DNA from 3 places in the Paenibacillus sp. LC231 genome. Region 3 is predicted to be linked to each of the others. Evidence: riboswitches for the same ligand, from Rfam matches in the RefSeq annotation. Region 3 holds a riboswitch; each other region holds the start of a gene.
The links. Region 3 has a riboswitch for cyclic di-AMP ahead of AK95_RS21710 (C40 family peptidase). Riboswitches for the same ligand answer to the same signal wherever they lie in the genome.
Positions count from the first base shown of each region.

Region 1: it holds a riboswitch for cyclic di-AMP, as region 3 does, so the genes downstream of both, AK95_RS17125 (C40 family peptidase) here and AK95_RS21710 (C40 family peptidase) in region 3, are expected to answer to the same signal.
Region 2: it holds a riboswitch for cyclic di-AMP, as region 3 does, so the genes downstream of both, AK95_RS23925 (TrkH family potassium uptake protein) here and AK95_RS21710 (C40 family peptidase) in region 3, are expected to answer to the same signal.

Region 1 covers NZ_JFOM01000025.1:11,948-22,937, forward strand. The annotation lists gene AK95_RS17080 (ATP-binding protein) at 1-239, shown strand, start outside; gene rluF (23S rRNA pseudouridine(2604) synthase RluF) at 273-974, shown strand; gene motB (flagellar motor protein MotB) at 1,086-1,892, opposite strand; gene motA (flagellar motor stator protein MotA) at 1,876-2,676, opposite strand; gene AK95_RS17100 (hypothetical protein) at 2,868-3,161, shown strand; gene AK95_RS17105 (4a-hydroxytetrahydrobiopterin dehydratase) at 3,270-3,584, shown strand; gene AK95_RS17110 (c-type cytochrome) at 3,687-4,043, opposite strand; gene AK95_RS17115 (GNAT family N-acetyltransferase) at 4,205-4,705, opposite strand; gene AK95_RS17120 (C40 family peptidase) at 4,846-5,319, opposite strand; gene AK95_RS17125 (C40 family peptidase) at 5,767-6,240, opposite strand; cyclic di-AMP (ydaO/yuaA leader) riboswitch at 6,244-6,383, opposite strand; gene AK95_RS17130 (hypothetical protein) at 6,731-7,558, opposite strand; gene AK95_RS17135 (M1 family metallopeptidase) at 7,570-9,561, opposite strand; gene AK95_RS17140 (YwhD family protein) at 9,709-10,227, shown strand; gene AK95_RS17145 (copper amine oxidase N-terminal domain-containing protein) at 10,330-10,990, opposite strand, start outside.
Region 2 covers NZ_JFOM01000044.1:65,023-76,012, reverse strand. The annotation lists gene AK95_RS23960 (potassium channel family protein) at 1-195, opposite strand, end outside; gene AK95_RS23955 (AAC(3) family N-acetyltransferase) at 413-1,213, opposite strand; gene sdhB (succinate dehydrogenase iron-sulfur subunit) at 1,330-2,094, opposite strand; gene sdhA (succinate dehydrogenase flavoprotein subunit) at 2,114-3,856, opposite strand; gene AK95_RS23940 (succinate dehydrogenase cytochrome b558 subunit) at 3,873-4,541, opposite strand; gene AK95_RS23935 (LysR family transcriptional regulator) at 4,890-5,807, shown strand; gene AK95_RS23930 (potassium channel family protein) at 5,844-6,518, opposite strand; gene AK95_RS23925 (TrkH family potassium uptake protein) at 6,535-7,875, opposite strand; cyclic di-AMP (ydaO/yuaA leader) riboswitch at 7,941-8,085, opposite strand; gene AK95_RS23920 (CPBP family intramembrane glutamic endopeptidase) at 8,377-10,065, shown strand; gene uvrC (excinuclease ABC subunit UvrC) at 10,037-10,990, opposite strand, start outside.
Region 3 covers NZ_JFOM01000037.1:125,886-136,875, reverse strand. The annotation lists gene AK95_RS21765 (class I SAM-dependent methyltransferase) at 1-184, shown strand, start outside; gene AK95_RS21760 (cadmium resistance transporter) at 211-846, shown strand; gene lpdA (dihydrolipoyl dehydrogenase) at 881-2,290, shown strand; gene AK95_RS21750 (ArsR/SmtB family transcription factor) at 2,375-2,740, shown strand; gene AK95_RS21745 (cytochrome c oxidase assembly protein) at 3,026-3,871, shown strand; gene AK95_RS21740 (cytochrome c biogenesis CcdA family protein) at 3,935-4,648, shown strand; gene AK95_RS21735 (DsbA family protein) at 4,748-5,431, shown strand; gene AK95_RS21730 (disulfide oxidoreductase) at 5,432-5,881, shown strand; gene lgt (prolipoprotein diacylglyceryl transferase) at 6,261-7,166, shown strand; cyclic di-AMP (ydaO/yuaA leader) riboswitch at 7,420-7,553, shown strand; gene AK95_RS21710 (C40 family peptidase) at 7,557-8,033, shown strand; gene AK95_RS21705 (flavin-containing monooxygenase) at 8,298-9,335, shown strand; gene AK95_RS21700 (ArsR/SmtB family transcription factor) at 9,464-9,838, shown strand; gene AK95_RS21695 (heavy metal translocating P-type ATPase) at 10,021-10,990, shown strand, end outside.

The DNA.
Region 1 (10,990 bases), on a different contig from region 3:
GTGAATGGGTCCAAATCGACATTCGGGATGAAGGGCAAGGCATTCCGGAGGATCTGATGCCGCATCTTGGCGAACCGTTTATTACGAATAAGGAAACGGGCACAGGGCTGGGATTGATGGTAAGCCAGCGTATTATTCAGGGTCACCGGGGTATGATGGAAATCGAGAGTGAAGTGGGAGCAGGAACGAAGGTGAGTATAGTTCTGCCTGCGGTTCAGCGGAATGCGATTGAGGGATAAGCAAGAAGTAGTTACAGATAAGGGGATGGCATCTTGAGAATCAATAAATTTATCAGTGAAACGGGATATTGCTCACGGCGTGAAGCGGACAAACTGGTGGAGAGCGGGAAGGTTACCATTAATGGCGTGGTTGCAGTCCTTGGAAGCCAGGCAGAAGAAGGAGATGATGTCCGGATTCAGGGAAAGCCGCTTCAAGATAAGAAGAAGCATGTGTATATTGCTCTTAATAAGCCGGTCGGGATTACAAGCACCACCGAACCGCATATTAAGGGCAATATTGTAGACTTCGTAGGCCATAAGGAGCGTATTTTTCCTATCGGACGATTAGATAAGGACTCCGAGGGACTGATTCTGCTGACGAATGATGGGGATATCGTCAATAAGATCCTTCGCTCCGAGGGGAAACATGAGAAAGAATACATTGTGACGGTGGATCGCCCGGTAACGGAATCCTTCCTTAGCGGGATGTCCAGCGGCGTCAAGATTTTAGGTGAGATGACGCTGCCCTGTGAGGTCACTCGAATGTCTGAGCGAGTGTTCCGAATCATTCTGACAGAGGGGAAAAATCGTCAAATCCGCAGAATGTGCAGCGCTTTTGGTTATGAGGTCCGAAAATTACAGCGAATCCGGATTATGAATATCCGTCTCGGCAGTCAACGCATTGGCGCTTGGCGTGATCTTAACGAGAAGGAAAAGGAAGAGCTTGGTCGGCTGCTGAACTATAGGCTCGAGTAGCAGGCTGAAATACATCTATAACCCTACACAAAAACAACCGATGGATCTGGAGACCAGATGCATCGGTTGTTTATTGTGTGTTATAGTCTGTAGGGACCGTTCCCTTTTGAGTTATTCATTCACGCTGGTAAAGGTCGCACTATCCTGGTATTTACGTATAATGGAAACCTCGACTCTGCGGTTCTTCGCTCGTCCAGCAGCGGTGTTGTTATCGGCAATCGGATGGTATTCACCATAACCGATCGGCATGAACCGTTTAGGATCCAACTCCGAGTTGGTGAGCAGAATCTTCATGAACTGCAAGGCACGATCCGAGCTTAAATCCCAATTCGACGGATATCGGCTGTTAGAGATTGGCACATTGTCCGTATGTCCGGATACAATAATTTCATAGTCCGGGAACTTATGAAGCATTTGTGAGATTGCCTTGGCCAATTTGCGGGCCTCCGGTTTCACAACAGCTTCGCCGGAAGGGAACAAGGCGTTATCCCGTATCGTAATGACAAGCTGGGAGTGGTTCAACTTGGTGCTGAGCTCCGAGGTTAAACCGTTATTTTTAATATAATTATCGAGCTGCTTCTTTAGCTTCTCCAGATCCTGTTGTTCCTGACGCATCAGCTCTGCACGTCTTTGGTCAGGTGTTGTTGCGGGAACGGAAGGGGATGTCGCTTTATGATCTTTAATATTGGGCGGATCATCACTGGATTCCGTTTTGCTGTAATCCAGCACGCCGGTCCCGCCAGTGAGAGCAACGCTGAAGGCTTCGCTCATTTCTTGAAATTTGCGTGCGTCTGTCGCGCTCATGGCGTATAGCACCAGGAACAGGGCCAGAAGCAAGGTCAGTAGGTCTGCGTAAGGAAGAAGCCAGGATTCGTCGGCATGCTCCTCATGCGGCTCGTGCCTAGTCTTTTTGCTCACTAGCACCAGCCTCCCTCTCGCTGAGCTCAGCCCGTTCGGACGGTGTCAGGAACACGGAGAGCTTTTGATTGATTGCAATGGTGGATACACCGGATTGAATAGACAGCAGGCCTTCTACCATCATCAGGCGGATTTCAACCTCGCGTTTGGATAGACGCTTGAGTTTATTCGCAATCGGGTGACAGATAACATAACCGGTGAAGATACCGAGCAGGGTAGCAATAAACGCAGCCCCGATAGCATGAGCGAGTTCGCCCATATCTTCCATGTGGGACAGTGCAGCGATCAAACCGATAACGGCTCCGAGTACCCCGAGGGAAGGTGCATACATGCCGGCCTGCGAGAAGATCAATGAACCGGAACGATGGCGCTCCTCGGTGGCATTAATATCTTCCATTAAAACGTCACGTACGAATTCCTGATCGTTGCCGTCGATGATCATGCGCATCCCATTACGCAGGAAGCTGTCATCGATTTCATCAACTTTGGTTTCCAGAGCCAGAAGTCCTTCACGGCGTGTGATCGAAGCCCATTCCATAAACAGCTTGATCATGTCCGTCTTGTCCATCAAATTCTGTTTCATGAAGGTCATTTTGACCAGCTTCGGAACCTTTTTCAGCTCGGATAGCGGAAATCCGATGAATAAAGTTGCTGCCGTACCGCCAAGAATGATTAGATAGGCTGCCGGGTTATACAAAGCGAGAAGGGAGGCACCTTTAAGAATCATGCCCACCAGTACCGCGACGATACCGAGGATTAAGCCTATAATTGTTGAAATTTCCATACCACACCTCATCCGTGAGAAATAAAATAACGAATCCATTCGTCAGAACGGCTCTCATGGAGAACCGGGCCCCTTATGTGGGGCGTTATCCTATTTATCGTCAGGTCGGGCTTTTTTTTTTAGTTGTAATTTCCGGTATAATGGAAGGAAGGGAAATGAAGCTAAGTACGGCAAGGAAAGGAGTGATTAAGATGGGCGTTAAACACGGAAGGGATTATGGCGAAATTCTGGCAGAACTGACCGAGGCGGTTGGGCGAATTTCTGACAGCTATGTCTTCTTTGAAATGGAAGCTGAGGATTGGGGCAATTTGGGCGAAGCCGAGCAAAATGAGGTTCATGAGGCGCTGGCAGAGGATTTGTTCTATGCGCTGGGCACAGAGCCGGTGATTAATGTTGGCAGCGGCGTGGTCATGCATGATCAGACGAACCATCGAATACATATTTTGATTGGTGAAGAAGAGTTGGCTTTTGTGGCCCTTGTGTAATCACTCCAGTTATCAACAGATACAGGGCAGAATAGAATAGATGACAGATAGCCCATATTACGGTTAGTCGGCTTTAAGATAGGTTTTTTTCGGGGAGGAAGATAAAAGATGCTTTATACGCAGCAAGAAGTAGAGGCTCATCTGGAAAAGCTTGAGGGTTGGGAATTTGAACAAGGGAGATGGATTGTACGAAAGTATACCTTCTCCTCCTTCATGAAGGGAATCGCTTTTGTTGATGAAGTGGCAGCTATTTCGGAAGCTTTCGGACATCACCCCTACATCACCATAGATTATAAAGTCGTTACACTTCGTCTCACTTCTTGGGACGACGGTGGCATTACGGCTGTGGATATTAAGGAAGCGCAGCAGTTTAACGAAGCCTATGAGAAGAGTCGTTCGAAGGATGGCAAGGCGGGACAATAGAAGGGGAGACCATTAGTCCCTTTAGAGGTCCCGAATATGTAAAAAAACACGCTTGCACCGGGAACAACTCCAGGTGCAAGCGTGTTTTGCGTATAAGCTGATTTATTTTTTCTCAGCAAGGTACAGCGCGATGTTTGCGATTTCTTCAGGTTTAAGTTGGTCTTTAAAGGAAGGCATTCCCTTACGACCTTTGGTTACAACGTTGAAGATCGCGTCCGCATCCATGTGTCCGCCTACTTGATTCAAAGCCGGTCCAGCGCCGCCTTGAAGTTGGTCGCCGTGACAGCTAATGCAGCTTGCTTTCAGTGTGGCTTCCGCTGCGGCTGCATCGAGAGTCACTTCCGGCATGGTCGGCTTCTCTTCCTGAGCTACCTGTTCCTTACCTGGGAGCGTAAACATCAGCGCGATAGCCAACGCACATGCGACGAAGAACAATCCGCTCATGATCCATTTTTGCATCGTCATATCGTCCCTTCTATGTATACTGCACTTTTGCACTTGTCTCCATTATAAACCAACATCCATAGACAGCATAGCCAGTTGTGACAAAAAAAGCAACTATACGGCGCAGCTTCATAAAAAGTACACAAAATTGTGCTTTTTCATATAGACAAAGATTACTATTCCTCATTTGTCGGGTGCTCATACACCATACAGTGGAAAAGGGCGTTGCCCGTTGGCGTAAGCCGCTCATACGTATCGGTGATGTGAAAGCCTGCCCTTTGATAAGCGCGGATTGCTCGCTCATTCCAGGTCATTACCTCAAGGTCAATTTCGTCGGCAGGCCGCCTCCGTCTGGCTTCCCGGACAATCGTCTGCATAAATCGTTTACCCATTCCACGCCCGCACCAATCAGGACGCATGCCAAGTCCGATTCGTGTAACCTCATGCATCGGAAACAGCTGGGCAAATCCCCAGAGGGCCTCCCGCTCATCCAGAACCGAGATGTACTGTCTCTGGCGAATGTCCGGATCGCCAAACTCCACCTCAAGCCCTTTCATCTGCTCCCAGGGAAGAAAGCCATAGATATTATAGGGAGGAGGGTAGGCCCAAGCGCATATTTCTTCGGCGTGCTCTTCACGCATGACTACGGTGTGAAATGTAATCGGTGTGGCATCCATTTGCGAAGTCCTCCTATCGTCTGCATAAAATAATAATCATATTACGAACATCCAAGTCGCATCAAAAAAGCCCGCAAAAGAGAGGTAAGGGCTCCTTTAACGGGCAAGCAGTATGTATAGGGAAGATTAGCCTCTACAGCTTAGGATGATTCACCGACCGACTCTTCATACTTATCATCGCTCATGATACGCTTTGCACCGACGTATCGCTGATCGTAGTAATCCTCTGCCAGGCGGTTGATAACCACGCCGCGGTTGGAGGAAGCATGGGCGAATTTGCCATCGCCGACATAAATGCCGACGTGGGAGATGCCCTGGCCCGATGTGTTAAAGAACACCAAATCGCCAGCGCGCAGCTCCTTACGGGACACGCTTGTCCCCATGTCGAATTGAGAGCCGGATTGATGCGGGAGCTTTAGACCGAGTTTAGCGTAAACGTACATGGTGAAGCCGGAACAGTCAAATCCGCTCGTGGTTGTACCACCGTAGCTGTATCTTGTACCTAGAACCTTATCGATTTCCTGATCCAGCGCACCATCAGCAAACACGCTGCCAACGCCCAAAGTGAACAACAGCGTGATACTTAGGGCTGCTGTCGATAATGTTTTCTTCAGCATGGAAAGCTCCTTTTCGTTGCCGGGAGGCATAGCAATCTATATATTAAAGCACTTACATTAATGACAAAGTTGTTACTGCGTCCATTCTATCAGACAGCAAGCGAGATTGGCAATTATTTCTTGATGGATTTCGCTATTTTTCAATAGCATTAACTGTCGAAGCACCAAGGAAAATCAATATTTTTCCAAAATGGGTGTTTAATGATGAGAGAGAAGGGTAAATAAAGGATAGATGATGTGAAGACATGGCGAAGTGAAGTGGAACTGAAGTGAACTTGTATAATAAATTTCATTTTTTTTCGAAAAAGCGGGAACTTTTTTGCTGTGCTGAACGTTATAAAGGTATACACACAATCAACAAAAGAAAAAAGCCGCTGGATGAGATCGGCACAATCTCATAAACCCAGGGCTTTCTTGTAAGAGTAAATCAATTAAGTTCCAACATTAATTGTAGTTCACAGCTACAGATTTGTACGTATTCTGACTCATAATTCTCTTAGCGCCTACATATCGGTTGGCGTAATAGCTCTGGCTCAGCGGACTGATAATGACACCGCGCGAAGATGAAGAATGAGCGAATTTGCCGCTCCCGACATAAATACCCACATGAGATACACCTCTACCGGATGTGTTGAAGAACACGAGATCGCCAGCTTTCAGTTTGCTCTTGGATACGGCCGTACCTACTTTGTATTGAGCTGCAGACGTACGGGGCAGGCTAAGACCAAGCTTCTTGTAAACATAGCTGGTGAATCCGGAGCAGTCAAATCCATTCGTTGTAGTTCCACCTGTTTTGTAAGAAACACCAATGGCTGGTTTGATTGCAGTATTTAATTTGGAATCGGCGAAAGCGCTTCCGGTCCCTAATGTGAGTGCGAGTGCGAGGCCTAGAGAAACAGCCGTTAACTTCTTTTTCAAAACAAAAGCTCCTTCCATTGCCTGCGAGGTTAGCTTAAGGGTTCGGTTGAAGGTCCCCTATGATCCCTCTCTTGCGAGATCAATTCACCCAAAACGGATCCCCCGCTTCCCATATCGTTATGGGAATTCGGCTCCTTAAAATGTTGATGAACCCATTCATTGACGTTTGACGTTCCAACATAGTTAGCGAATTACAACGTTCCTACATAAAAGTTACAGTAAAGATGACAAAGTTGTTACTAACATATTCGTTATTTTAGCAGAGTATTAACAATTTGGCAAACGAGGAAACATTATTTTTAAACAAAAAAACCTGTCCCCATCTTAAGGGAACAGGTTTTTTTGTAATATGGCGTTCAGAAATTTGTAATATTAAGGATAAATGAACTCTTATTCTCTGTAAAATCTAGCGCGGGATAGAAACGTGTCGCTTCTGATTACAGCTTATTCGCGAGCGTGTTTCATTATTTTAGGTGCCAAATTGTAACCATTAAGGATGCAGTGAGGAGGAATCTCTCCACAAATGATATTGAGCGGACATTGCCCAAATTTGGAAAAGTCCATTCAGGAAATAAGAGGCCTGCTGAATAATTAAGCCGATCAACCCGGCCCAGAAGAGCGAGGCCGAGCTCAGGAGCAGCAGAATGACACAGGCGGATCCGCCGATGGTGATGGATAACAGCATTGCTGTGCCCAAGCGGCGGAAGAGCGCATGGATAGAGCTGATCATGCTGGAATCGCCGGTACGGCCAAATTGCATATAGAGCAATAACAGGCGGATCAGATAGGCGTACAAGAACCAGCCAGCTGCATAGGGCAGTGCATGAAGCAGCAGTACAGGCTCCTGAATTCCATTCAGCAGAATCGGGAGGATTTTGGGCAGAATCCAGTAACCGGGCGCGAAGGTGAGAATAAGCTCAACCAGATAGAATAGCGTTACGGGTTTCCACAGTTTCCGCATGCCAGTGAAGAAGAATAAACCGCGCTCGCCCTTGGCTTCCTGGTGAAGGTTGTAGAAGATGCCGGCCCGAATGAGCGGGGTGAGGACCATCCGGATCAGAAGCAAACCGGCCAGAAGCCATCCGTAGGTGTGTACTGTGCTGCTCAAGGACAGGCTCATCTCGCCCTCGTAGAAGAATAAAAGACGGCTGAGCTCGTTAGGAGCGGCATCCGGATATCGCATCAGAAGGGGGACGACTGCCGATTTTACGAGTCGGTACAGGCAATATCCCCACAGCAAACGGTATAAGAAGAGCAGAATCGAGACGTATAGCTGGTCTTTAACACTGATCCATCCTTGGCCTGCGTAACTTTTCATGTGCTCCCCCCTCACCATGACAGGCTGCCGAACAGCGTCTCCACAAGCTTGGTAATACTGAGATTCCAGCGTGTAACCACCGTCGGATCCATTCCTGCCTTCATATAGTTATTAATGTGTTTATTCTCCAGGACGATGGAGTACTTCGGATCAACCATGGCCCAGGCGAGCGGAGAGCTGTATTCCAGGGTGTAAGCAACTTTGCCGTCTTTGCCGCTCCAGGTTCGTTCCACCGTTTTGCCGTCCTCAAAGGCGAACACGATCGGCACATCGGTGATATCCCCGTCCTTGCTCGTAATCTGGACCGTGGACTCATACCGAGGATTTTCAGCCGTGCCTTTATTTTTGGTTTTGATCACGTCGATGGCGACATCCGCCATCTGGCTTCCATATACATATTGGTCAAAATACGACTGCCAGGACGTTTGGCTTACTTGCTCGACGACTTTCTGAAAGTCAGATGTGGTTGGATGCTTGAAGCGGTATTTCTGGGCATAGGTATGCATAATCTTGCCCATCATCTGTGGACCGACCTGCCGTTCGATGCCTTGCAGCACCAACTTGCCCCTCGTATAAACATTCAGTGCGTAGTTTTCGTGAGAGCTGTATTTCCAGGATTCCATCTTCAGCGGTGCAGGGGAAGTAATGGATGCTCCCTGAGCCGCCGTATTGGAGGTAATCCCGTATTCTTTTTCCATCACTCGTTCTTCTGCATAGGTCGCAAAGGCCTCGTCCAGCCACGCTTCCTCAAATTCGTTACTTGCAATCATTCCGTAAAAATATTGATGGGCGATCTCATGAATAACGGTCCGCTCCAGTTCATATCCCGGCGAATCGTTCTTGGCACCGAAGGCTGTGACCAGCGTCGGGTATTCCATGCCGCCTGCACCGTTGCCCGATTCAGGCGGTACGACGATGGACAACGTGGAATACGGATAGGTTCCGTACCATTTTCCAAACGAAGCGAGTGCCGACTTGGCGGCATCAAAGTAACGCTCCTTTAAGTCTTTATGGGCTGGATCGAGATACAGCTTGATGCGGACGCCAGGTACGCCAGGTGCGGAGAATGCTTCTTCTGCCGTGACAAAGTTTGGCGATGCCGACCAGGCAAAATCATGCACGTCATCCGCGTAAAACTGATAAATTTTTTCCCCGTTTGATTTTTGGGCAGGCTTGGTAGGGAATCCGGTCGCGGCGACAATGTAATTTTCGGGCACTCGAATGCGAACGCTGTAAATGCCGAAGTTGGAATAGAATTCGGAGTTGCCGTGGTATTGATGAAGATTCCAGCCTTCCTCTGCTCTTCCGCGAAGACCGGTCGGTTCATAGACCGAAATTTTCGGAAACCATTGGCCAGCCATAATAAAATTCTCGGTGGTTCCCATGCGGGCAAATATTTTGGGAAGCTCCACCTCGAACTCCAAATGAATGGTAACACTCTCCCCGCTCTTGATGGGTTTAGGCAACCTTAGCTTGGCAAGGCTGTGATCCTTGATGTTGCCGTCATCGGGTTGAACAAATTGAAGGCGATGGGTCAGGGCCAGTCCTTCGGTTGTTTTCACGCTGGTAATGGTCATGGAGCCGTATCCGTCATCTGGCATGGGATCGGAACGAAGCCTGCCGCCCGATTCCTTCATAAAAGTCGTATCATTGGAAGCAAAAGCATTGGGATACAGATGAAAGTACAGCTCGTTTACGCTTTTTTTGCCTGGATGAGTCCAAGTGAGTGTCTGTTTGCCCTTAAGCTTGTTCTCCTCAGGCTCGTACCGAACATCCATATGATATTCCACCAGCCGGTCGCTTAAGGCCGGAGCGGGAATATTAGGCTGCACCTTAGGCGGTGAGAGCGGGGCCTTCTCCACGGCAGAGGCGGAGGGCTTGCCCGCATTTGGGGCAAGAGCAGACGCTGAGGACCCTGGATTCAGAAATATCGGCATCGATCCTGCAAGCAAACCTAGGGCAAGCAGGGATGATAGAAAGACTTTGGCACGTGGTGGGACCATATCGAACAACCTCCCGTTGACAAGCATCTAGTGCATGTATATGTTTGCTTTTGGGGGATTATTAGTTAAAATAAAATTATTGGGACATGGTTATCAATTTAGCAGCTGATACGTAAGGATCGGCTCTGATATAGGAGGTCGGCAGCAGTGGAGAATGAAGAGCAGAAGCAGGGTGCGAAGAAACCGATTGCTTTGAATATTATTAATAGCAAGAGTAAGCATAAAGGGTTTGGATCAGGCTCCATCGATCTGAACAGTCTGTCACCCGTCATTATCGATAATGGCGAGGCCCGAGTGGATATTGGGGCCATGCATGCCAAGAGTAAGGTGGAGAAGGGTATCCGTTTCAGCATGAACCGGGATGAAGTGCCCAATGGACGACAGGTATGGATCGTGTGGGTGGCTGTAGATCGTACGGCGGAAGGACAGCATTATGCAGGCATGACCGCCTGTGAAATGTGGATCGACCAGGAGGCCCGTCGCGGCTGGAAGATCCTCGCCGATCATGTGAATAAAATGGATGCGGCGATGAAGCGCAAGATCATTCTGGATGGTCTAGGCGACGTCGAGAAGAAAGCACTGCGCGAGCTGCTGATTTCGCGTAACGAGGAATGGTGGAATGCATCGCCAGAGGAATTCAGGGAAGCTCTTCAGACAGCGGAATGATACAATAAATTAAAGCAGCCTTTCCAAAAAGAGACGAACATGAAGAAGACCGATTGGATTCGTGAATGAATCCGGCCGGTCTTCTACTTATTTGCATATCGATTAGAATGGAAGGGTGTAGGTCAGCTTTTCTTTTTGATCGAGAAACGGGTTGTTGTATTGGAACGTCAGCTTGCCGCCGGCATATCCGAGATACGCAAGGCCGTCACCAATGAACTCCACCTCATTCGGCGGCATTTCCTCAATGACCTTGATGGTTTCCTCGTCCAGAAGCTCAGGATAGATAAGCTCGGCTGTCTTGCCAGTCGGATGGACGATATACAGGGTCGCCTTCGTGTAAGGTCGGACGAGCAGGAAGTCCTGTTCAATCGCTTCTACGATAAAACTATCCTTTACTCCCGTGAGCGCGGCCAGGTCATAAGTTTTGACCGTCTTGCCCATCGGATGAACCAGCTCAAGCGTACTGCCGTTCATCATGGCAATATTGCCTTTGTAGCTGAGTTGGTCCGGATGGTAGTTGATCCCGGCAAAATTGGAATGATTGGTTTTGGATAGCTTCAGGATTTTCTTGTCCTGAATGAGCACCCGGTATCTTCCCTCATGAATATGAGGTTCGCCGTAATAATTGGACAAGTCGACCACGTAGGTATTGCTATTGATGCGATGTGCGCTTAAGCTGACTTGATCGATCTCCTCAACCGGGATTATACCAACTTGGGCTGGCGTGGATCCGGCTTTACCCATCGAGAGCATACCATTCTCG
Region 2 (10,990 bases), on a different contig from region 3:
GCGCATGCCGCCATCTCCGGGCACCACGTTCATCAGATCGATCCACCCAAGCAAATCTTCAACCGATACCAGGACATAAATGAGCAGTGGAGCAAGCAGCAAAGGCCTGCTGGACCACTTCTTGTCCATACTGTAGAACAAATAAATCAACAGCAGGAAGCCCGTCAAATTGAGCAGCCACATCCACCATGACATTTTCAAGTCCCTCCTTTGGCTTGAGGTCTGAAGCTGCAGATCGTACCATTACACCTTTATTACCCTTGTAACGGTATTTATGCACCTGGAGGTCGCTGGTAGTTTCGCCCCTGCTCACTTTATACAACGTTCATGTCCGGCCGAGCCCTCATTAAAAAATAGCGCCAAAACACGCATGCGAGACGAACGAGAGCCGTGCAACTGCCTGCTTTAGCATCTAACGGTTCTTCTCCAACCACTGCGCGGCATGGTCCACCATGGTCCGCTGTTCAGCCAATACGCTGTCTGCCTTTCCTACACGGCCATGCTTATATGCACCGGGGCACTGCGCTTCAAACGAGGCTCCAATCGCTTCAAAATCGTCGGAATGATAGTTGATATCCTGGAATGCCTCCCACTCTGTAATTCCCTGTACCCTGCGTACTGGCGCGTGCGCGGTCACCACCTTCTTGCCTGCCCAGTCCGCGCGATATTCGCTAAGGTGGAAGGATGTATTATTGGCATAGCCGCTGCCCAGCATAAGCACGTAGGCCCCAGCTTCATATAAACGCGCCAGCGGCGAGACTTCTCCCAAGCCGTAATTCAGCGAATGGGGTTGCATAAGCGCCTTCGCATCCCTGCCGCGTGCAGCAAACGAAACATGCGGGTGTAGGCTTCGGATGACCCCTTCTTGCTTGCGGAACACTTCCGGTATGATCCCCATCCCTGATGTGACGGTCAGAGCCGGATCATAGGGAGGCATGCCTTCGCGGATCAGATCCCACCATTTCGGGTCGGCCGGAGGATTCCCCCATGTCTTCGGATCGGTTAAGTTCGCAGACTGCGTCGGCATCACCAGTGTACCTTCATCGCCCAGTACGCCCTCCAGTGCCAGTATAACCGCCTCCGGACCGCCGACGATCCATCCGCCAAGGCTCTTAAGCGAGGAATGAACCAGCAGGGTCATTCCCTTCCTTACGCCCAGAGCAACCAGGTCATCGCTAATATCTTTTATCGTAATCGGTCTTTCAATGATCAAGTAACTCACCTCGATTTCAATATCCTAAAAAAACACATGATTTCTATCATACAACAAAAAAGCGCCTGTACCGAAGCCATGCCCCGGTCAGACGCCTTGGTGTTAAAATTAACCGATTAAACGCTAAGCCAGCGCTTAAACAGGTGTTTGGTTGTATCCTTGTTCATTTCCGCAATCGACGTGGTCAGCGGAATGCCCTTCGGACAAGAACGCACGCAGTTCTGCGAGTTGCCACAGCCCTCGATGCCTCCGTCCTGCATTAGCGCTTCCAGACGCTCTTCCTTGTTCATCTCGCCTGTCGGGTGAGCATTGAACAAACGAACTTGGGAAATGGCGGCTGGTCCGATAAAATCCGTTTTTTCGTTGACGTTCGGACAAGCCTCAAGACATACACCGCATGTCATGCATTTGGACAGCTCGTAAGCCCACTGGCGCTTCTTCTCCGCCATTTTGGGTCCGGGGCCAAGGTCGTAGGTGCCATCGATCGGAATCCACGCCTTCACGCGCTTAAGCGCCGTGAACATGCGGCTGCGGTCGATTACCAAGTCTCTCACAACCGGGAAAGTCTTCATCGGCTGAATTCGGATCGGCTGTTCCAGCTTATCGATCAGAGCCGCACACGCTTGGCGCGGCTTGCCGTTAATGACCATGGAGCAAGCTCCACACACTTCTTCAAGGCAGTTGGAGTCCCAGCATACAGGTGCGGTCGTTTGGCCCTGCGCATTTTTGGGATTGCGCTGAATTTCCATCAGCGCACTTATAACGTTCATGCCGGGACGGTACGGAATTTCGAATTCCTCAGTATAGGATTTCGTCTCCGGATTGTCCTGACGTGTAATGATAAACTTAACGCTCTTTGAGGCGGCTGTCGTTTGAGACATCGTAAATCCCCCTTCCTTCTTACTTGTCTTTCGAATAGTCGCGAATACGCGGCGGGATTAAGGAAACATCCACTTCTTCGTATGAAATTTGCGGTCCATCAGGCGTCCAGGTCGCTTTGGTTGTCTTGAGGAATTCTTCATCGTTACGATCAGGGAATTCCGGCTTATAGTGAGCGCCGCGGCTTTCGTTCCGGAGAAGCGCACCCAGCGTCATGGCTTCGGACAGCTCCAGCATGTTCCACAGCTGGCGCGTGAACGCCACGCCCTGGTTATTCCAGCGGGAGGTATCCGTCATATTGATATTGCGGTAACGCTGCTTCAATTCCTTGATTTTGCCGATGGTAGCTTCAAGCTTGTCATTGTAGCGAACCACCGTCATGTTGTTGGTCATCCATTCGCCGAGCTCTTTATGGATTACATAAGCATTCTCGGTTCCTTCCATTTTGAGCAGGCCTTCGTATTTGGTCGTTTGCTCTTTCGCAGCGCGATCAAATACTGTGGAGGAAACATCCTCAGCGGACTTCTTCAGGCCTTTGACATATTCAATCGCCTTCGGTCCGGCCACCATACCGCCGTAGATGGCGGAGACCAGGGAGTTCGCTCCCAGACGGTTCGCACCGTGGTATTGATACTCGCATTCTCCGGCTGCGAACAGCCCCGGAATGTTCGTCATTTGGTTGTAATCGACCCACATGCCGCCCATGGAATAATGGACTGCCGGGAAGATCTTCATCGGGATTTTACGCGGATCATCGCCCATGAATTTCTCATAGATTTCAATGATGCCACCAAGCTTCACGTCCAGCTCTTTCGGATCTTTATGGGAGAGGTCAAGGTAGACCATGTTCTCGCCATTGATGCCAAGTCCCATATCAACGCAGACGGAGAAGATTTCACGCGTCGCGATGTCGCGCGGCACCAAGTTTCCGTAAGCTGGGTATTTCTCTTCGAGGAAGTACCATGGCTTCCCGTCTTTATAGGTCCAGATCCGTCCGCCTTCGCCGCGTGCCGATTCCGACATCAAGCGGAGCTTGTCATCGCCTGGAATGGCTGTCGGGTGAATCTGGATGAACTCGCCGTTGGCATAATGAACGCCTTGCTGATAAACGGCACTGGCCGCTGTTCCCGTGTTGATCACCGAGTTGGTCGTTTTTCCGAAAATAATACCAGGACCACCGCTTGCGAGAATGACTGCTTCAGCTTTGAACGACTTGATCTCCATCGAGCGCAGATCCTGAGCAGCGATACCGCGGCATACACCTTCGTCGTCGATGATCGCATTCAGGAACTCCCAGTTCTCGTACTTGGTCACAAGACCCGCGGTTTCCCAGCGGCGAACCTGCTCATCAAGCGCATAGAGCAGTTGTTGTCCGGTCGTTGCGCCGGCAAACGCAGTCCGGTGACGCTTCGTTCCGCCGAAACGGCGGAAATCGAGCAGTCCTTCCGGCGTACGGTTAAACATAACGCCCATGCGGTCCATCAAGTGAATAATGCCCGGAGCCGCTTCACACATCGCTTTAACCGGAGGCTGATTCGCAAGGAAGTCGCCGCCGTACACCGTATCGTCAAAATGCTCCCAAGGAGAGTCACCCTCACCTTTCGTATTCACGGCGCCATTGATGCCGCCTTGCGCACACACGGAGTGAGAGCGTTTAACAGGTACAAGTGAGAATAGATGAACGTGAGCTCCTGCTTCTGCCGCTTTGATGGTTGCCATCAGCCCGGCGAGGCCGCCGCCCACTACAATAATATTAGATGCCATTTTTCGTTCACTCCCCTTAACTTAAGACTGTCTTAACTACATCGATCGCTGCCGTCGCCGCCTGGAATTCGGAGCCGCGGAATGCTGTCATAGCAAGAACAAACAGCACGCTCATCAATACGAACAAGCCCATGCAGATGTAAGTGGATACCTTCTGCGCGCGCGGACCGACGGTAATGCCCCAGCTGACGAGGAACGCCCACAGGCCGTTAGCGAAGTGGAAGGTTGCGGAAACAACGCCGATGACGTACAGAGCAAACAGAACCGGATTGTTCATGATGCCGTGCATCGTGGCGCCCAAATCGTCATGCGTGATTTTGCCGATCATGATTTGGAAACGCGTATCGTACATATGCCAGATAACAAAAACGAACGTAATAACGCCGGTGATCCGTTGGATGGTAAAGCGGATGTTCCGTTCATAGTTGTAATTGCCCACGTTGTTATTCGCCTGGTAAGCAATGTATAACCCGTAGACGCCGTGATATAGCAGTGGCAGCCAGATCAGGAACAGCTCGAGGAAAAATACCAGCGGCATGCTGTTCAAAAAATGGACCGCGCTTGCGAAGCCTTCCTTTCCACCCTCGAAAGCCTTAAAGTTGGAAATCATATGGCTGAGCAAAAATGCCCCAAGCGGTATGACACCGAGTAAAGAATGCAGCTTTCTGGAATAATACCCTTTCATCAGTTGACGTTCCCCTTTCCAATGTGCAGCGTTTTCATTTTCAATCTTTCCTATTTTCAGAACAATTACACTTACCCTGTCCTAAAGAGGTTGTTCACAAGGCCCACTTTGGATTACGAAGTGAATCAGGAAGCCACTCGGCATCTAAACCGACCTTTATGAACTAGCATTAAACCGTTGCAACGACAAAAAGCTGCCGATTTCGGCAATCGTGTGAACAACTTGTGTCATGTTTCATGTTACTCCTTTTTTTCTTATAATGGAATTGCAATATAATTATTAATCGTTATAATCTATACGCATAAGCAATGTTTTGCACGCATGTCTATTTTATATAGGAGGAATTCCATGTTCGAAGAACTGGACATGTTCGCCGTCGTTGTAGAGCAATCCAGCATAAACCAGGCCTCCAAGCTGCTTAACTTGTCCCAGCCGGCCCTGTCCCGGAAAATAGCCAAGCTGGAGGACCAGCTCGGGCTGCAGCTGTTCAACCGCCGGGGCAAACGGCTGGAGCTTACCTCCATCGGACAGATTGTCTACACCTTTGCCCTGGAGCAGCGGCAGCAGCAGATCAAATTCATGCAGACGTTAGCCCATTACCGGGAGGGGGATCAGATCTCGATCAACTTGGGGGCCAGCCTGACCACCCTTCAGACGACCTTGCCCCCGCTCGTTAACGCATTCATGGAGCGACATCCCGCGGCCGAAATCAAGCTGATTACCGGCAAGACCCATGAAATCGTTTCTTATGTAAGAGATAAACGCGTCGATGTCGGCATTGTCGCCTCCTCCATCAACCAGCCCGGATTAAACTGCATCCCGTTGTTTGATGACCATCTGGAGCTTGTCATCCCATCTTCACATCCGCTGGCGGAGCTCGACGATGTTGGAATCGAGCAGCTCCAAGGCTTGCCGATGATCATTTTCTCGACTGGAACCTGGTATCGCAAGCTGACGGATGACCTGTTCCACCGCTGGGGCATTATGCCGGATATCCGCATGGAGATCGACTCCTTCGAAGCGATCGTCAGGCTCATCCCGACCTGCAAGGCGGCCGCGCTTCTGCCCAAATCCTATCTCAGGCCGCAGCTGTTATCCGATAACGGGCTTGTCGACATTCATATTCCGGCACTCATCGAAACCCGGCGGACGACTTCGCTGATCTACGGCCAAGCCTCGGATTTAAGCAAGGCAGCCAGCCGCTGGATTGACGAAACGGAAATTCTGTTCCGTAAGCTGGAGGAGGATAAAACCAAGAAAACCTGACGATATGCATGACCGTCAGGTTTTTTTCTTCTATATTTATTTTTCGAGCATATTCACGACCTCAGACTCAAAGCGATCCACATTATCATTCGAACCGATAACGACCATAATGTCGCCGGAGTTCACCACGTCCATGGCTGTCGGCGCTACGATGATGCCGGATTGTTTATTCAGGGCCACCACGCTGACACCGTAACGAACCCTCGTATTGAGCTCGCTAAGCGTTTTTCCGTCCATGCAGTCCGTGACCGTCATCTCCACAATCAGATAGTCCTTGGATAATTCGATATAGTCAAGCAGATTGGGCGTGACAAGCTGGTGAGCGACCCGGATCCCCATATCCCGTTCCGGAAAGATCACCCGGTCGACGCCCAGCTTCTCCAGCGCCCGGCCGTGCAGCACCGAAATCGCCTTGGCAACGACCATGGCGACACCAAGCTCTTTCAACAAGATGGCGGATAAGATGCTCATCTGAATATCGTTTCCGATCGCAACAATGCCGCAATCGAAGTTACGGATACCGAGCGATTTAAGCACCTCTTCATCGGTAGCATCCGCTACCACCGTGTGTGTCAGCAGCTCGCTCATATCCTCGACAACCTCTTCATTTCGGTCGATGCCGAGCACCTCATATCCCTGTTCCATCAGTTCAAGCGCCAGGCTGGCGCCAAATCGTCCCAAACCGATGATTGCAAATTGCTTTGGTTTCATGTCTCTCCAGTACTCCTTATCCAATAATCATTTTGCCTTCCGGATGACGATATAATTCTTTACCCTTTTTCGGCCCCAGTGCATAAGCAAGCGTCAAAGGCCCCAATCGCCCTGCAAACATCGTAATGCTGATCAAAACCTTCCCGAACACCGTCAGATCAGGCGTTAAGCCCATGGATAGACCCACCGTACCGAAAGCGGACGTCGTTTCGAATAGAATCTCCAGGAAATCCCCTTCCTCTGTCGTCGACAGAATCATCGATACGGTTAGAACGAGCAGCAGTGCCAGTAATGCAATGGTCAGTGCCTTCAGCACACGCTCCTGGGCCAGGCGATAACGGAACATGACGATGTCTTCACGCCCGCGCATCATGGCGATGACCGCCCCCACCATAATGGTGAAGGTTGTTGTTTTGATACCACCCCCGGTTGAACCTGGGGATGCTCCGATAAACATCAGAATAACGATAAAAAATTGCGTGGCCTGTCTAAGCCCCGTAATATCTATAGTATTCGCGCCAGCTGTACGCGGCGTTACGGATTGGAATAACGCGCCGAAGAATTTTCCGCCCCAATTCAGGGAGCCGAGCGTCCTCGGATTGGTGAATTCAAAAATAAGAATGACGATAAATCCAACCAGCAGCAAGGTAGCCGTCATGGTGAGCACTACTTTGGAGTGCAAGGAAAGTCTCCGCTGTTTCCGGAAATCAATCAGATCGGATAATACGATAAAACCGATGCCGCCCGAGACAATCAAAAACATCACGACAACGTTGACTACAGGATCATAGACATAACCGGTCAAACTCCGAAAATCGCCAAACAAATCGAAACCGGCGTTGTTAAACATCGTGACCGCATGAAAAACGCCATAATAAATCGCTTGGCCGATCGGCATATCAAACGCCCAGCGGATCGACAGAATCAAGGCACCGCAGGCCTCGATGATCAGGGAGTACAGGAGCACTCTGCGAATCAGCCTTACGATTCCTTCCATCGAGGACTGATTCATCGCTTCCTGCAGAATGAGGCGATCCTTGAGCGATATGCGCCTTTTGAGAGCCAAGGCAAACAAAGTGGCCATCGTCATGAATCCGAGCCCGCCGATCTGAATCAGCAGCATGATCACGATCTCTCCGAAGGAGCTGAATGTCGTTCCTGTATCCACCACAACCAGACCCGTTACGCAAGTTGCCGATGTCGAAGTGAACAAGGCATCGATAAATTCCAGCGGTTCACCTGTACTTGTGGATATCGGCAGCATTAACAGCGCCGTCCCGATGAAAATAATAGCCGCGAAACCAAGCACGAGAATCTGCGGCGGAGACAACCTGAGCCAGTTCAATTTAGAGTTCAATCGGTCACCTTCTTAAAAAAAATCAAGAAAAAAAGACACTGGAAAACGCAGTGCCCTTTACGGTCTGGTTCCTGTGCTGCAGCCTACGAGGTTAGCTGACGGATTCGGGCATTTTCACAGGTCGCCCTATTCATTATTCTGGAAATAATGAAATTCACCCCAATTACATGGTTCCCCCATTTTCAGTACGAAATTCGGCTGGAATATTCGGTTCCTTGAAGCATGATGTGATTATAACGCAATCCGGTACGTAACCCAATGCCGTTTTTCACCCAAAAAATCTTTAAAAGAGCGCGAATTGGGCATATTCAAGAATACAAGCATAGGGTTCTCTAACGTTTTCGAAACCTTTCATTCATTTTCATCGATTTGTTTCATTATTCCGGATATTGGGATAAGCTGCTTATGACTTTCATAACTATGTTATATTGACTCTATGCGTTCTTAATCAGGCATATCGAATACCAGTGGGAGTATCAACTTTCTTAGAGGAGGAATTTCATGAATCGTGCAAGAGAGCCCTTGAAGCTGAAGCCCAATCTGAAGCAGCTCATCGCGCCTGCCGCAGTCGGCCTGATTCTGTTCCTATTATTTCAGGTGTTTCCGTCGACGAATTCGGATTCTACCGAGATGGCATCTCCGAATATCATATCCAAGGAGCAGGCTCGGCAAGCGGCTTCAAGCTTTGCTCAGGAGTTTTTGCAGTTTACGGCTGCAAAAACGGATGACACGCTGGTTACATATCAATCCAAATCGGAACTTTACGGATATCTGGCGAAGGAAAAAAGACTTTCGGAATACAACAAAACCTATGAAGCCAAATATCCCTATGACGTATACCGCGTTCGCTTCAGCGAGCCGGGCGGCGATGCCCTCAATGTGGACGTGCACATGCAAAATTCAGGCATCGTTGGCTTCTCATACGATTACACCCGCTCCAGCTATGACCGGATTGAGCTGAACAAGGGCGATGTACAAAGGCAGATGCTGCTTGTCGTCGAGGACGGCATGTCATTAGCCGAGAAGCAGGCTCTCGCTGAGCCTTGGCTCCAGCGAGCGGGCTATGATCCTTCGCAACTGGAGCTGGTTACCCGGGAAGGGGAACCCCGGCTCCGGTATGTGGATCCGGAATCCAAGATCGGCGATTCCAGATTGGAGCACCGTTTCACCTTCGAGCAGGGGAAATTACGCTCCTATGAGCCATCTTTTTCGGTCCCGGCCGCCCATTCCGCCTATGTCAACAAGCAGACCCAAGATGCCACGCTGCTGACGCTCGCAGGGTATGGCCTGTTCACCCTCATCCTTGGCATACTTGCGATTGTGTACAGCGTGAAGACCAGAGCCTACACGTCGTTTAAGCGCGGCCTGTTCCTATCGGCGCTGCTGTTTGTCATTCAGATGCTGAATACGTACAATCTGATTCCCGTTTTCAAATCCGAGGGGATGTCGCAAACCGGCATACTCGGGATGATGATTTTCTATGCGGTCTATTCGCTCATCTTCTCAGCTCTGCTCTACTTCTCCCTTGTCGGGGGGAGCGGGCTATGGCTCAAAGAAGACGGGCTCAATCCATGGCCGCGCGCCAAAGAACCCGGATACGGTCATTATGTGCTGGACAGCATGAAGCTGGGGTATATGTGGGCTTTCATCCTGCTTGGGGTCCAATCCATTATCTTTGTCGTTCTGGGGCTAACCTTGAATACATGGTCCACCACGGATGCCACACAGTCGCCTTATAACATGCTCTATCCTTGGCTGTTTCCGCTGATGGCTTGGCTGGCCGGCATATCCGAGGAGGCCGTCTATCGGCTGTTCGGGATCAAAATGCTGAAAAAGATTGTGCGCAATACGTTCGTGGCCAGTTTGATCACCTCGATCATCTGGGCGCTCGGGCATACACTCTATCCGATATACCCTGTAATTTCCAGGCCCATTGAACTGGTTATCATCGGCTTGCTGTTCAGCTACATCTTTTTGAAATACGGGTATTTGGCGGCCATGTTCTCCCATGTCATCTTTAATAGCATCTTGATGGGCATTAGCCTGATCCTGCTCAAGGATACCAGCAACTTGCTGATGGGTGCTTTCTACATGGTGCTTCCGGCGATGGTCGCCTATGCGATTTACCGTTTCAATCCAACAAAAAAAGAGAAGCCGTATGTCACGACTCCTCCTCACGAAGTGCCTTAAGAATTTCCGTTGCTAATTTCTCACCGATTGAAAGGGGCTTGAAGTCTTCGACTGAAGCCTCTTTTATTTTTTTGACTGAGCCAAAATGCTTTAACAGCAGCTTGCGGCGCTTCTCTCCAATGCCCGGGATGGAATCCAGCTTGGAGGATACCATCGATTTGCCGCGCTGTTCGCGGTGGAAGGAAATCGCAAAACGGTGAACCTCGTCCTGAATGCGCTGCAGCAAATAGAACTCCTGGCTGTCCCGGGGAAGCGTAACCGGCTCCGGCGGGTCTCCGACCATGAGCTGCGCTGTCTTATGCTTAGCATCCTTCACAAGCCCGCAGACCGGGATAAACAGCCCCAGCTCATTCTCAAGCACATCGATGGCGGCGGAAATCTGCCCCTTCCCTCCATCGACCACAATCAGATCGGGAAGCGGCAAATTCTCCTTCAAGACGCGCTCGTACCGCCGCCGGATGACTTCACGCATCGTATCATAATCGTCCGGTCCCAGCACGGTACGGATCTTGTACTTCCGGTATTCCTTCTTGTCCGGTTTCCCATTGGTGAATACAACCATGGCCGATACCGGATTGGTCCCCTGAATGTTCGAGTTATCAAATGCCTCGATCCGGTTCAGCGACTGGAGGCCGATCACTTCGCCCAGATTCGCCGCGGCAACCGAGGTGCGTTCTTCATCACGTTCAATCAAGCGGAATTTCTCGTCCAAGGACACCTTCGCATTATCCGATGCCATGCCCACCATCTGCTTCTTCAAGCCTCGCTGCGGCACATGCACCTTCACGCCGAGCCATTCCTGCAGGGCGGCAGCCCCTCCGGCTGCATCCACGATGCCCGCAGCTTCCGCCTGCTCCTCCTGTGCCTGGGCAAGGGCAGCCTGCTGCGCATCCAATGTCCCTGCGGAAAGCGGATTCGCCGAATC
Region 3 (10,990 bases):
CATTATGCGTGCAGCATATTACTCCATTCAGATCCTCGATGGATTTTCAACAACCACGGATAATGTAAAGGGACTTTTACCTGAATTTATCCTAAAGGCTGGATTCCATACGATAAAGGAAACAACACAATACACAACCTTATATGGGAGTCTTTCGCTATATAAAGCAAAGAAGTGTGGTTAAGCCCCATATAGAAAGGAGAATCATCCATGACTATTACGCAACTCTTATCGGCCATTGGTACCTTTATCGTAACCAACATTGATGATATTTTTATCCTCATGATCTTTTTTGCCCAAATTGATAAAGTGCGTCATATGCAAATTGTAATTGGTCAGTATCTTGGATTCGGACTTTTAGTGATACTGAGCTTACTTGGCGCTTTTGGCTTTACTTTTCTACCACCAGAGTGGGCTGGGTTTCTTGGCTTGATACCGATTTATCTTGGTATTCGAATGTTCTTCACCAAAGAGGAAGATGAGGCTGAAGAAGCACTGGAGAAGTTAGGTGATGTAAAGGCTCAATTAACGGGTAATCGTTTTTTTGGTCCATTGACTGCTAAGGTAGCAGCGATTACCTTTGCGAACGGTGGAGATAACCTAGGAATATATATTCCTTATTTTACAACCCAAAGCAGTGACTCACTCATTTATATCGCGCTCGTTTTCCTGGTTATGGTTGCGGTCTGGTGTTTCTTGGGTTATCGTCTAGCGAGTTTCCCAGCTATTGTGAAGATATTGCAGAAGTACGGTAATGTTATCATTCCGATCGTTTTTATCGTTCTGGGTATATCCATCATGCTTCATGGTGATGTTTTAGATGTTATCAGAAGCTCTTGGAATTAATAATACAAACATTTTATAAACAAAGATGGAGGAGATTAGGATGGATCAAGCAAATCAGCACTTTGAATTGTTGGTAATTGGCGGGGGATCAGGTGGATATGTGGCTGCAATCAGAGCAGCTCAACTCGGGAAGAAAGTATTATTGGTTGAAAAATCAGAACTTGGCGGCGTTTGTTTGAATTGCGGGTGTGTACCATCCAAAGCATTGATCTCGGCAGCCCATAGACACGAAGATATGCATAATCCAGGAATACCCGGACTAACAGCAAGGGATATAGAAATTGACTTCTCCCAAATTCAGCAATGGAAGCAGAAGGAAGTGGTTGATCGGCTGAAGTCAGGTATTCATTCGCTAATGAAAAAAAATAAAATTACGGTTATCAAAGGGGAAGCAACATTTATAAGTGACCGTGAAGTACAAGTATCAAATAAGCAGGAAAGCTATCATGTTCATTTTGAAAACTGTATCGTCGCTGTAGGTTCTCGTCCGATTGAATTAAAACCATTTCCTTTCGGAGGACGTATCTTATCTTCGACGGAAGCTTTAAGCCTCACTGAAATCCCAAAGCGTATCATTATCATCGGTGGAGGATATATTGGTATTGAACTTGGACAAATGTTTGCAAAATTCGGTACAGAAATCACGGTGTTGGAAGGGGCCAGTACCATATTGCCAGGGTTTGAGAAGGATATTACACGTATTGTAAGTAAGAACTTAAGTTCTTTGGGCGCTACAGTGTATACAGATGCGATGGCTCAGTCAGTTGAGCTAACGGAGAATGAAGTTACCGTAACGTTTACCGTAAATAATGAAGAAAGACAAGCGACGGCTGATTATGTACTAGTTACAGTCGGTCGTAGACCGAATACGGATGGTGAACTTGGTCTCGATAAGATTGGTGTTAAATTAGGAGAACGAGGACTTGTTGAAGTCAATGAGTCAGGTCAAACCAGTCTACCACATATATACGCGATTGGAGATATTATTCCAGGACCGGCATTAGCTCATAAAGCCTCATATGAAGGGAAAATCGTAGCAGAAGCCATTGCAGGACTTCCAAGTATTTTTGACTATAAAGTGATTCCTTCCGTTGTATTTTCTGATCCGGAAATTGCATCGGTCGGCCTTTCTGAGCTCGAAGCTAAAGAGCAGGGGGTTGATGTATTGACAGGTAAATTCCCTTTAGCTGCTAACGCTCGAGCACTATCTTTGACCTCAGCTGAAGGGTTTGTAAAGTTAGTAGGGGATAATAAGACAGGTCTTGTGTTAGGTGGACAAATTGTAGGGACCAACGCATCAGATCTGATTCCGGAGATCGCATTAGCCATTGAACTGGGTTCAACCTTAGAAGACATTGTGCTTACCATACATGCTCACCCAACACTTGGTGAAATGACTGCAGAAGCGGCTGAAGTTGCTCTTGGACATCCTATTCATATTTAGTTTGCTGCGTATTGGCTTTTTTGACAACCATCCGTAACTGAAATATGATAATACTCAAATGAGTATGAGATTGAGGTGTTACACATGTCAACGGAGGATACTTGCGATATATTTTGTTACGACGAAGATAAAGTGAGACGTGTTAAAGCAAAGTTGAGTAATCATGATTTTCAAAATATGTCCCAAATTTTTAAGGTCATTGCCGATCCTACACGGTTAAAAGTCGCCTATGCCTTATGCGATGAGGATGAGTTATGCGTCTGCGATGTGGCCAATATTATTGGTTCTACAATGGCGACAGCATCCCACCATTTACGACTGCTTAGAAATATGGGGATCGCGAAATACCGTAAAGAAGGAAAACTTGTGTTTTACTCACTAGAAGATATGCAGTTAAAGCAGCTGATAAAGCTAGCTGTAGACCATCAGTCAGAAAGTATTCAGTTTTGAACCTAGTTTATCCAAAGAGGACCAGTTCTGTTCAAATGAATATATTGATTTCTCATATTAATGGACGGAATAGAAACGGGGAGATTGAACTCATGTAGAGTGCAGATCTTCCCGTTTCTTTGTTCATTTCCTTGGTGAGTCCTAAAATCAAGTGGTAGATACACATATTATATTCAGTTCAGTAAGTTGACAAACAATTGTAATAACCAGTAACCTTGAGTTTGTAATATACTATGTTGTGTAGTCTTTTAACTGTTTGATACGGAAAAGGAGTTATTGCCATTGATGAATCAGAGTGTATTAACACATTTCAGTTTTTCAGAATTATGGGGTCCGCTCGTATTTTTTATAACCGTTTTATTATCTGTAATCTACTTGTTATATGTTGGTCCATTACGTAACCGCTTTTATGAGAGTGAACCCGTTAGAACCGGACAAAAAATATGGTTTATTTCGGGTTTGTTTACGTTTTATATAGCGGTTGGAAGTCCAATCAATGCGTTTAGTCATCATGTGTTATTTAGCGCTCACATGTTGAAGCAAGCTTTATTATACTTTATTATGCCGCTGTTTTTTTATTTAGGTACGCCATCATGGTTAATACGCCCTTTATTAAATACCAAGTTTTCCTCGAAGTTTCTCTCATTTTTTAGTCGACCTATCTTAGCCATGTTTCTATTTAACTCTGCTTTATCCTTATATCATTTCCCAGTAGTTTTTAATAAGCTGATGGAGATCCCATTCCTAGGAGGCTTATATCATGTTTTTTTAGTGATTGCGTCATTTCAGATGTGGTGGCCACTCATGTGCCCTGTACCGGAATTTGATAAACTATCCAATGTAAAAAAGTTAGGGTACATTGCAGCCAATGCAATTCTGTTATATCCAGCATGTGTAGCCATAATTTTTGCCGGCAACATTCTTTATGATCCATATGTGAATGCTCCACAACTACTTTCATTTTTGAGTCCCATTGATGATCAACAATTAGGTGGGATTATCATGAAAATGACGCAAGAGGCCGCATTTGTAGTCACACTTGCAATCATTTCAGCAAGATGGTATCGGAAGGAGAAACATGATGACCCCATTGAAGTTTATGATGTGAAAATTGACTCATCGAATACTTAGACCACAAGCATTGCATAATTCCCAAATAATTGATTTTTTCTCATTGCAGAAAGGAAGTTAACTATGGGCCCAGACAATTTGACTCTATGGATAGCATTTGCAGCAGGATTTTTGTCTTTTATATCTCCTTGCTGTCTTCCGCTCTATCCATCCTATATATCTTACATTACCGGGATTTCTGTTAAGGAGTTAAAGGATGGTAAGGGGATCATGCAAAAGAAGGCTTTTGCTCATACCATATGCTTTATGCTAGGATTCTCTGTCATTTTTTTCGCATTAGGGTTATCAGCCAGTTTAGTAGGAGATTTATTTTCAAATAATCGCGAATTGATTCAAAAATTAGGCGGATTATTAGTGATTGTCATGGGATTAATCATGCTTGGAGTTATTCAGTTACAGATTTTAATGAAGGATAGGAAGTTTCAAATCAAGCATAAACCGTCAGGATATCTTGGATCCATATTAGTTGGATTATCATTCTCTGCAGGATGGACGCCGTGTATCGGACCCATTCTTTCAGCCGTTTTAGCTATGGGAGTTACAAATCCTGAAAAGGCAGTGGGCTATATTAGCGCATATACGCTAGGGTTTGGAATACCGTTTCTTATTATGGCTTTTTTTATTGGCAGATTAAAATGGATCTCAAGGTACTCTTCACTAATGATGAAAATTGGCGGAGCGATGATGGTGCTCACGGGAATATTGCTTTACACAGATCAAATGACCAAGATCACCATCTGGTTAATTGGGTTATACGGCGGATTTACAGGTTTTTAACCTAATCGAGATGTGGAGTTAAGGCGGTGATAAACATATAAAACGGCAAGTAAGTAACATCTAAAAGGTCACTAAACGAATAAATAGCTGAGGTGAAACATGAATAATAAGAAGAAATCATCAAGAAATCTAGTTATCTTTACCATCATCATTGTAGGGCTAATGGTAGCTTTGGTTTTGATAAACCAAAGCAGTCAGAAATCAAAAAGTTCGGAAGGGGCATTCGATAATCCACCGGTTACGGAAAATCAGCCTACCCTAGGAGACCAAAATGCAAAGGTTTCAATCGTGGAGTTTGGTGATTACAAATGTCCCTCCTGCAAAGCGTGGGGGGAGAATATAATGCCACAACTTTCGAAGGACTTTATCGAAACAGGACAAGCATCATTCTCCTATATTAATGTTCTTTTTCATGGTGAAGAATCAAAAACAGGCGCACTTGCTGCAGAAGCGATAATGCTGCAAGATCCTGACGCATTTTGGACATTTCACCATGAAGTATTTAATGCACAACCTGCAACAGAGGAGCATGATAACGCATGGCTAACCCCAGATAAGGCGCTGGAGCTTGCTAAAGAATATACGCCCAATATTGATCTAGCGAAGCTTAAAGAAGATATGGGAAGTAAGCAGATCGAAGACCAAGTTAGTTTAGATGAGGAATTAGTCCGTGAATATAATATACAACAAACACCAACGATTATGATCAATAATGTTATGGTATCGAACCCGTTTGATTATGAGGAGATATCTTCCTTAATCAATGCGCAACTTAAGGAATAGATGGGAGAGGATCGAGTAGTGGTACGTGACAAAACAATATATTTAGCCTGGGTTGTCGCACTTACAGCAACGCTTGGAAGTCTCTATTTTAGCGAGATAAGAGGATTTATTCCTTGCGAATTGTGCTGGTATCAGAGAATACTAATGTATCCACTCAGTATCATTCTAGGAATTGCGGCTTTTTACAGTGAGACAAGGATAAAAAAATATGTGCTTCCATTTTCGATTTTTGGAGCATGCGTTTCATTATTTCATTACTTGGAGCAGAAAGTCCCTGGATTTGAGGAGATCAAGCCCTGCACGAACGGGGTGCCGTGTAATGTACAATACATTAATTGGTTTGGTTTTATAACGATTCCTTTTCTCGCATTAGTAGCCTTTATTTTAATTACAATCTTAATGATACTTACAAGATCTGAGACTGGTGTGAACCCAAAATCAGGTTCCTAACAGCTAAAAAAACACCAAAACCACTACTAGAATCAGTACTAATGAGATAATAGTTGTTAGCGTTGCACCAAGTAACCAGGACACTTTGTTCTTCACGAAAAGGGATAATAGTAAATGGATGACAAACGGACAGATATAATATGCTATCAAATGAACGGTATTGTTGAAATCGATAAAATAGATATCCGTCAGAAAAACGATACTAATCATAGTAAACAGTAACAGTGAGCTTAAAATCATAATCCTAGGCTTGAGAAGTGAAAGAAAAGTATCATTGTTCAAAGTGTATCGCCTTCCTTATGTAAATATAGGGTGTTTAATTAATTATGAACTACTCAATACATCGGTTACAAACGATGTGGGATTGAGGTGAAAGGATTTGTACGAGGCGATTAATCCAATTGCATTTCGATTAGGGCCAATTCAATTATACTGGTACGGGATTATTTTAAGCGTAGCTGCACTCATAGGTCTTATCGTTGTTATACAAGAAGGCAAACGGTATCAGATCCATCCGGGGTTCTTTTTGGATATGGTACTTGTAGGCGTGCCATCCGCTATCGTCGGGGCTAGAGCTTACTATGTCGTATTCAAGTGGGAAGATTACCGCAATAACTTCTGGGACGTTTTCAAAATATGGAATGGTGGAATCGCCATTTACGGAGCTTTAATCGGAGCGATTATGGCTATGATTTTTTTCTTTCGTTTGCGTGGCTATAATTTTTGGCGCATTGCAGATCTATGTGCTCCGGGATTGATTATAGGACAATTGATCGGGCGTTGGGGAAATTTTATAAATCAAGAAGCTCACGGAGGGCCAGTATCTGAGGATTTTCTCAGAACAACATTACATCTGCCTAACTTTATTGTCAATCAAATGAATATCGAGGGTGTCTATTATCATCCGACCTTTCTGTATGAGTCCATATGGAATTTTGTTGGTTTGTTGTTGCTCTTATGGTTGAGACGTCAGCCTTTTCTACGTTCAGGGGAATTATTTTTGACTTATTTCACTTGGTATTCCATTGGACGGTTTTTTATCGAAGGACTGCGTACCGACAGTTTAGCTTGGTATGCCTCTAACTGGCTTGCAGCGTTGATGAAATTGCTTTGGTCACCGATGGGGCTTTTGTTTCACGAAGGCGAAATGAGTTATGGTACTGTTCGTGTTTCGCAGCTATTAAGTGTCTTGATTGTCCTTATTGCCATAAGCCTTATTGCAAACCGAAGGTTTAGAAAACATCAGGAACGATATGCAGACCCAATCGCCAGCAATAGACCTTAATTAATTTAATATAAGAGGCAGTCGACCTTGGTTCGACTGCTATTTATATTTCGAACCTCTGCAAAAGTATTACACTATTGTTTTATTTGCTTCTGCGTTCAAAATGAATTCTTTTTGAATAATGTCCTGATATAAGTCCAATAGGTACGGGATTTGAACAAATCTTAACATTAATTTAAGGAGGGAAAGAATTCTAATGATAAGATTGACAATCGAGAAAAAATGGACTACATTATGTAGGGTTACAAAAAATTCATAAATTGTGCCGAATTTCGTTTTTGAAAACGGGGGAACCATTTTTGGGTGAATTATTCTTGTAGTAAAGGGAGTATAGGGATCCTTCTACCGAACCCTCAGCTAACTCCGTAGGCATCGAAGGGAGAAATAATCTTGAAGAAAATTTTACTGTCGTTGTTAGGGTCTGCCATTATATTATCTTCGGGAGCAGCCAGTGCGTTTGCAGATAATCAACCTAAGTTGACTACTGAAGTAAGTAAAGTCGTTGGAACACCCTATAAATGGGGAGGTACAACTTCAAGTGGTTTCGATTGCTCCGGCTTTATTCTTTACATTTTTGATAAATTCAACTTAGATTTGCCACGTACATCGAGTGCTCAGGCCAAAGTGGGTACTCCAGTCTCAAAAGCTAATCTGAGACCGGGTGACTTAGTTTTTTTTAATACGAGTGGCAGGGGAATTTCTCATGCTGGAATCTATATTGGCAATGGTCAATTTGCACATTCGTCCAGTAGTAAGGGTGTAAGGATAAGTAAACTGTCAGAAACCTATTACAAACAACGTTATGTAACTGCAAGAAGAACCATTAGTCAAAAAAGTTACATGATGATGGTCGGAAGTTACAACTGAAATAATTAAAATGAACAAGCCCTTCATAAATGAAGGGCTTGTTTTATGATTTCAATTCAATGTTACCCTCATAGGTTTGCAATCGTGTTTCCTTCTTAGACATACGTTTGTACTTATAATTAAGTGTACAAAACACCAAATACTTGATGCCTATATAGAAGATCTACATTTCTGCCGATACTCAATATTGAGATATTCATTATTGATGAATAAATGCTCATATGATACTTTAAGTAAAAATATTATAGGAGGTATGATATTTATATGTTAGATACTATTGTCATCGGTGGAGGTCAGGCCGGGCTTGCGGCTGCTTACTATCTCAAACAAAATTCAGTGAATTTCCTCATCCTTGATGGTCACAGGGAGGTTGGTGATTCATGGAGAGACCGCTATGATTCTCTTCATCTGTTTACGCCAAGAATGTATAATAGTTTACCTGGTGCTCCCTTTCAAGGTGATCCTCAAGGTTTACCACATAAAAATGAGGTTGCCGATTATTTGAAAAATTATGCGAAGCGTTTAGAACTTCCTGTTCAAAGCAATACACAAGTTACATCATTAACCATGAACAATGGAATCTTTGAAGTCTCCACAACGAAGGGTACGTTTAGATCAAAAAAAGTTATAGTAGCCACCGGTCCTTTTCAGAAGCCACTAGTTCCTTCCTTTCATGACAAGCTTGGTGATGCAGTTATACAATTACATTCTTCTGAATATCGAAATAAGAACCATCTCAAGGAAGGGGGTGTTCTTGTTGTAGGTGCAGGAAACTCTGGGGCCCAAATTGCCAGTGAGTTGGCAGATGATTTTGATGTGCATCTGTCTGCAAGCGGTGAGATCCAGTATAAACCGTTACATATTTTCGGGAAGAGTATTTTTTGGTATTTCGACAAGGTGGGCTTTTTAACAGCAAACCGCAAAAGTACGTTAGGTAAATGGTTGCATGCAATGCCAGAACAGATTTATGGAAAAGAGTTAAAGCTGCTCATTCAACAAGGAAGGATACAACTTCATGCAAGGACGGAAAAGATAGTAGATCAAACGGTGTATTTTCAGAACGAAGAATCTCCCATACATATCGACAACATTATCTGGGCTACAGGTTTTAAACGTGATGATCACTGGATAGATATAGAAGCGGCATTTAAAGATGGGCATATTGATCATATGGAAGGTGTATCCGTTGTAAAAGGACTCTACTTTGTTGGATTACCGTGGCAAACATCAAGAGGGTCAGCGCTGCTTGGATGGGTGAAGTATGATGCTAAGCGTATTGTTGATTATCTACTGAGAGAATAAAAATAGGGTAGAAGTCGTTCGAGACTTTTTCTTCTGACAAAATTCGGATTGTTAATCGTAATCCTTTCGTTTTTTGTGCCTTTGCTATAAAATAAGTGGTAATGGTAAATAGGATGGTGATTACGAAAATGGAGCAGAAGGATCCCTTGATTGAAGATTGTGACACATCATGCTTTGGATCAGAGGCTGATTTAAAACAAGTTAAGGCCGAAATGATTGATGAGCAAGCAGCTGTTCAAGTGGCAGACTGGTTTAAAGCCTTCAGTGATCCTACTCGGGTTAAATTGATCAATGCTTTATTGCAGAAAGAATTATGTGTCCATGATCTCTCTGTATTACTCGAGATGGGACAGTCAGCGATCTCGCATCAACTGCGATACCTTCGTAATATGAGGATCGTAAAACGTCGTAAAGTGGGCAAGACGGTGTTTTATTCATTGGATGATACGCACATCGAGCAGATTTTTACACAAACCCTACAACATACAATGCATGGAGAATAACATGAAAGCACCCGCAGTCAGCTGCTGGTGCTTTTTTTGATGTGTTTAGAAGTCTTCACCTAATTTAGAGGAGAATGTACGAAATAATTGACAACTAAGTTTTCATTTGAATATAATGAGTTTAAATAACATATGAATAATTGTTCATGTGTGTACGGCAAGGTTGGTGGAAAGGAGATTATATGATGGAAGCTCAACAACAAAGGGTTAAAAAAGAATTGATATTAGAAGGATTAGATTGTGCTAATTGTGCAATGAAAATCGAAAATGGTGTTAAGAAAATTGAAGGTGTAAGTTCCTGTTCCGTTAATTTTGTAACGAAGACACTAACGATGGAAACTGCGAACGGACAGGTTGAAAACATTGTATCGAAAGCCAAGGAGAAAGTGAAAACACTAGAGCCTCATATCCGAGTAATTGAAAAGAACAAATCTGCAGCAGGGGCCTTACATTCAGAGGACAGTCACGGTCATGAAGATGATCACGGACATTCTCATGAACATGGAAATGAAAATACGAAACGGATGTTAATTCGTTTATTGTTTGGTACCGCTATTGCTGCGGTTGGCTTATTTTCTTCTTTCTCCGGTTATTTAGAATTTGCACTGTTTGCAGTAGCTTACATTGTTATAGGTGGAGATATTGTCTTTCGGGCAGCTAGAAATATTGTTCGCGGCCAGGTTTTTGATGAAAACTTCCTTATGACGATAGCAACACTTGGTGCTTTCGCCATTCAGGAATACCCTGAAGGTGTCGCCGTGATGTTGTTCTATCAGGTTGGGGAGATGTTCCAAGGGATCGCTGTAAATCGTTCTAGAAAGTCCATCAGTGCTCTTTTAGATATTCGCCCTGACTATGCAAACCTTAAAATGGGTAGCGATACAAAACGTGTATCTCCGGAAGAAGTTAAAATCGGTGACTATATTGTCGTAAAGCCAGGCGAAAGGGTACCTTTGGATGGTAAGGTCATTGAAGGGATGTCAGCGGTGGATACCTCTGCATTAACTGGTGAATCGGTTCCAAGAGAAGTGGAACCAGGTCAAGATGTTCTGAGTGGATTTATTAATAAGAATGGTGTGTTAACGGTAGAGGTGGCCAAGGATTTTGGTGAATCTACAGTTTCAAAAATTCTGGATCTAGTTCAGAATGCCA